2 linked regions of the Idiomarina loihiensis L2TR genome follow. The protein of the gene in region 1 interacts with the protein of each later gene in a pairwise test. Links are inferred from orthologs where the notes say so. Each region holds a gene or a part of one and is shown in the gene's direction. Other genes may lie near its edges.

What was found.
Region 2: the proteins of dps (region 1) and clpS interact in binary tests that used the Escherichia coli proteins (3 or more experiments, as listed by UniProt). The link is inferred for Idiomarina loihiensis L2TR from one-to-one orthologs.

Annotation. Positions count from the first base shown.
Region 1 is NC_006512.1:78,267-81,235, reverse strand. What follows is about bases 1-2,704. They hold dps (DNA starvation/stationary phase protection protein Dps), read left to right. Parts: upstream 1-946; coding sequence 947-1,462; downstream 1,463-2,704. Other genes in these bases: IL_RS00380 (S9 family peptidase), read left to right, coding at 1,651-2,704; IL_RS00390 (NADH:flavin oxidoreductase/NADH oxidase), read left to right, coding at 1-815. Outside these bases: more of IL_RS00380, read left to right, coding at 2,705-2,969.
Region 2 is NC_006512.1:729,234-731,902, reverse strand. It holds clpS (ATP-dependent Clp protease adapter ClpS), read left to right. Parts: upstream 1-1,015; coding sequence 1,016-1,324; downstream 1,325-2,669. Other genes in the region: clpA (ATP-dependent Clp protease ATP-binding subunit ClpA), read left to right, coding at 1,352-2,669; cspD (cold shock domain-containing protein CspD), read right to left, coding at 583-798; yejK (nucleoid-associated protein YejK), read left to right, coding at 1-505. UniProt on the Escherichia coli protein: Involved in the modulation of the specificity of the ClpAP-mediated ATP-dependent protein degradation.

The DNA of each region.
Region 1 (2,969 bases):
CAGGCGCCGTTGCCGGCATTCAAATTGGCCACGCCGGCCGCAAAGCCAGCGCAAACCGCCCTTGGGACGGTGACGACCACATAGCTGAAAATGATACTAGAGGCTGGCAGCCAATATCGCCTTCTCCTATCGCTTTTGGTGCAAACCTGCCTCGCGAACCTGAAGAAATGTCGCTGGATGACATAAAACGCGTGCAAATCGACTTTGTCGCCGCTGCCGAACGAGCTCGTGACTTAGGATTTGAATGGCTTGAACTGCACTTTGCTCACGGCTACTTAGGCCAGAGCTTCTTTTCAGCTCATGCTAACCAGCGTACTGACGAATATGGTGGTTCGTTTGAGAACCGTGCCCGGTTCCTGGTAGAGACAGTTCGTGCGGTAAAACAAGTATGGCCAGATAACTTCCCGCTAACCGCGCGCTTCGGCGTGATTGAATTTGATGGCAATGACGAACAGCAAATGCAGGAATCCGTTAAGCTGACTCAGTTGCTAAAAGCAGAGGGACTGGACTTTTTAAATGTCAGTATCAGTTTCTCAACACCAAACGCCAACATTCCCTGGGGCCCAGGCTTTATGGCACCTATTGCGGAGCGCATTCGTAAAGAAGTAGATATTCCAGTGGCTTCCGCCTGGGGCATTGATTTACCTCAACTGGCAGAACACACCATTGCACAAGGGCAACTGGATTTGGTCATGGTTGGTCGTGCTCATCTGGAGAATCCTCACTGGCCTTACGACGCCGCCAAAGTACTGCGTGTCGAGAAGCCTTCCTGGGTATTACCTGCACCTTATGCACACTGGCTTGAACGCTACTAGGCAATAAGTTTTTCGCGCTTTCGGCAACGACGGCCACCATATAGGGTGGCCGTCGTTGCTTGCTAAGCGTAAAGATCCATTGCATCGATTTACGCGTATAAAGGAGTGATGAACAAATAACAGGAGGAATAATGAATACAAGTGATAAAACAGCTGAATTCACCGCCCCTGGGATTAAAAACGAATCTGCCCAAGACGCTATAGCGCTGCTCGACGACCGTCTGGTTGCACTGCTTGACCTTCAACTGACGCTTAAACATGTTCACTGGAACGTGGTTGGTCCAAACTTTATTGGCGTACACGAAATGCTGGACCCGCAGGTTGATAGCATTCGTGAAATGACCGATACCATCGCAGAGCGCATCGCCACTATGGGCGGCGTTCCCGCCGGTACCCCGCAGTCAATTGTGGACCGCCGTTCATGGAAAGACTATTCGATAGGCAGGGGTCTGGTCACTGAACATCTGGTTGCGCTTGATAAAGTGTACAACGGTGTTAATAAAGACCACAGAGACGCGCTCAATAAACTCGCTGAACTAGACCCTGTTTCGGAAGACATGCTCACTGGCCAACTCGCTGAGCTTGAGCAATTCCAGTGGTTTGTCCGTGCTCATATCGAGTCAGCATCGGGTGAACTCAAAAGCTAATTAATTTGTACAATTAGTAAACCAATCCGGAAGCCCAGCAAGGATGTTGCTGGGCTTTTTGCTTTTAAGACCAGACTACTGAAATTAAGAAAAGCCTATAAATACCTGGCTTCCCCCGATATAGCTAACAAATTATAACTTTGTTAATATCATTTGAATTAAAATAATAATCATAACGAGATCTCCACATGCAAAAACTTCGCCCCCTTTATATTGCTCTATTAAGTGCTGCATTATTGCAGGCCTGCTCTCCCGCGAATCAAAACACCGATACCAGCTCATCGACCTCTAAACAAGGCGTTGAAGCTCCGGTAGCAGAAAAAGTCCCTCATGAAATGACCATTCATGGTGATACCCGCATCGATAATTATTACTGGATGCGGGACGATGAACGTAAAGACCCTAAAGTACTGGCTTATCTTGAGGCAGAGAACGCTTATACGGATGAGATGCTGGCTCACACGGAAGATTTGCAGCAAAAGCTGTTTGAAGAAATGAAAAGCCGCATTGCCAAAGATGATAACTCCGTACCAGTACGTGACGGCGACTACTATTACTCAACAGAAATGCGCGGCGATAACGAATACCCGATTTACGTTCGCAGTACAGATTTTTCCGGTACCAACAAGCAAATTTTGTTAAATGTTAATGAGCTTGCTGAAGGTAAAGATTATTACTCCGTAGGCAGTCTTGAAGTTAGCCCGGACGATGCGATTCTTGCCTATAGTGAAGATACCGTTAGCCGCCGTATGTATGAAATTAAACTTAAGAATATGAAAACCGGTGAGTTACTCCCGGATCAAATCAAAAATACGTCTGGCGATATTGTCTGGGGTAACGACGGACAGCATTTTTACTACATAAAGAAAGACCCGGAAACCCTGCTGGGTTATCAAGTATATCGTCATAAAGTGGGTACCGAACAGCAACAAGATGAACTGGTCTATGAAGAGCAGGACACAACCTTTTACACCGGCATTCGCAAAAGCAAAGACGACTCAAAAATTTATATTATCCATGATGCGACCGAATCTAAAGGCGTCTCGCTAATTGATGCCAATGACCCCAACGCCAAGCCGGTTGAGTTTGTGCCACGGGAAGACGGCCTGGAATACAGCATAGCTAAACACGGTGATGATTATTATGTGTTGACCAATCTGGATGCCGTGAACTTTCGCCTGATGCGGGTAAGCGCAGATAAGCTTGGCGACAAGCAGCACTGGCAGGAAGTTATTCCACATAAAGAAGACACTCGACTGGAAGACATTGAGCTGTTTGACCAGCATTTGGTTTATAAACAGCGCCAGCGCGGACTAACAGAGGTGTTCGTACGAAACCTAAATACCGGTGATGAACAAGAGCTTTCATTCCGCGACAAAGCTTACACGCTGTATTTTTACGGTAACAAAGAAGCCGATAACCCTGAGCTGCGCCTTTACTACACCAGTATGACCACTCCGGGTAGCCATTATAATGTAGACCTGAACAGTCTGGATAAAACGCTGTT
Region 2 (2,669 bases), 650 kb from region 1 along the record:
CGGTCGCAAGGTTTCAGACTTCTTCCTCGATTTTCTGGGGTGCACTGAGCGTTTAAACTCAAAAGCGCACACACAACAGTTAGTCGATTCGGTTCAAGAATATGCGAAACAGTCCGAACTGGAAACGGAACAACGCCAAGCCCTGAATAAAGCGGCTTATGAGTATTGTGACGACCAATGGAAGCAGGGCGACACGGTAAAAATTAAAGATCTATCAGAGCAATTTGCAGAGCAGTACCCGGTAGAAAAGAGCTTCGAGAGTTTCTCGAAGGATTTTGCTGAACAGAATTCACGCGAATTAGTCGATGACTTTCCGGCAGATAAGTCGACATTACGTAAGTTGGTTAAGTTTCAGGGACAAGGTGGAGGAGTCAGCGTTGGCTTTGATCACACAGCCCTGGGAGAGAGAGTGCACTATGACGCGGCGACGGATACATTAACAATTAATGGAACTCCGCCAAATTTACGTGATCAATTACGGCGTTATTTTGGTATAGATAGTTAGTTGAAGTGATTAAGTAAATTAAAACGCCGGACAAGCCGGCGTTTTGAAAGTACTTAAATTGTTTGGTTTAGCCGATGTTATTTATCGGCAGCGCCGGGAACAATGTTGTTGGCATGCAAGCCTTTGGGGCCTTCTTCGAGTTCAAACTCTACGGGTTGCCCCGCTTTAAGTGTGCGATAGCCTTCCATTTCAATGGTTGAATAGTGAGCGAAAATATCACCTTCGCGGTCCTCGCTTTCGATAAAGCCGAAGCCCTTCGAATTATTGAACCATTTGACTTTTCCGGTAGCCATACTTCTACATCCTTCTTCTGCAACAGATAGATAGTTTATTATTATTAGGTGCGGTGGCTTGAAAAATCGCCGATTTAGCACCATGTTTAACTCTAGGTGACGTGAGTGATTAGTCAAGCCCTAAAGTTCAAAAAATAACCTGGATTGTTAATATTTTGGTTGTTTTTTTATATTTTCTGGTAAATTTAAAACTATTATTATGGCAGGTTGTTAATAAATGAGTCAGTTTGATCACCAGCACCTTAGCGATACAGAGGAAAAGCAGGAGCTCAAGCCACCATCCATGTATAAGGTCATTATTAATAATGACGATTACACCCCTATGGATTTTGTGATTGAAGTATTGATGAGATTTTTTAAGATGGATCAGGAGCGCGCCACGGACACCATGTTACAGGTGCATTATAAAGGAAAGGCCGTTTGCGGTGTATATTCTGCGGAAATCGCCGAAACTAAAGTAGTACAGGTAAATCAGTATGCTCGGGAAAATCAGCATCCATTATTGTGTACCATGGAGCAAGAATGATCCGGGTTGGCTGGTAAGGAGTGGTCTATGTTGAATAAAGCCCTTGAATTAACGCTAAACGATGCGTTTCGGCTAGCGCGCGAACGTAATCATGAATTGATGACAGTTGAACACTTGCTAATTGCATTACTGGATAACCCAGATGCATCGGAAGCGCTTCGAGCTTGTGGGGCAAACTTTCAACAATTGAAAGAAGAACTATTAAGTTATATTGACCGCAGTACGCCGCTGTTTGGTCCGGAAGAAGAAAGTCCGGACACTCAACCTACGCTTGGTTTTCAGCGAGTTTTGCAGCGCGCGGTATTTCATGTTCAGTCATCCGGTAACGCTGAGGTAACGGGCGCCAATGTATTGGTTGCCATTTTCAGTGAACAGGAATCTCAAGCCGTCTATCTGCTAAGTAAAAACGATATTACCCGACTGGATATCGTTAATTTCATTTCTCATGGTATTTCTCGTATCGATGACGATGAGCCTATGGACGAAGAAATGGCGGAAGAAGAGGCCGTTAAGGGTGGTGAAGAGCAAGAGAGCTACTTGAAGCGCTTTTGTGCCAATCTTAATGTGCAGGCAAAGGAAGGCAAAATTGACCCTCTAATTGGCCGCGATTTTGAGCTGGAACGGTGTGCGCAAATTCTTTGCCGCCGTCGTAAGAATAATCCGTTGTTAGTTGGCGAAGCCGGTGTGGGTAAAACAGCTATTGCAGAAGGTCTGGCTTATCGCATTATTAAAGGTGAAGTGCCGGAGATACTTGCGGATGCCACCATTTATTCACTGGACATGGGCGATTTGCTGGCGGGCACTAAATATCGTGGCGACTTTGAAAAGCGCTTTAAAATGCTTTTAAAAGAACTGCAGGAAAAAGAGCACGCGATTCTGTTCATTGACGAAATTCATACCATTATTGGTGCCGGAGCTGCCAGCGGTGGCGTTTTAGATGCATCTAACTTGATTAAGCCGTTGCTTTCAAGTGGGCAGCTTAAGTGCATTGGCTCCACTACGTACAATGAATTCAAAAATGTTTTTGAAAAAGACCGAGCGCTGGTTCGCCGCTTCCAGAAAGTGGATGTGGTGGAGCCTTCAGTAGAAGACACCACTAAAATTCTAATGGGCTTAAAAGAGCGTTACGAAAGCCATCATGGTATTCGTTACACGCAGCCGGCGATTAAAGCGGCAGCGGAGCTCTCTGCTAAATACATTAATGAGCGTCATTTGCCTGATAAAGCCATTGATGTAATGGATGAAGCCGGTGCTTCCCAGCGTTTATTGCCGCCGTCCAAACGCCGTAAAACGGTCGGGGTGTCGGATATTGAAACCATTATCGCCAAAATAGCCCGTATTCCGG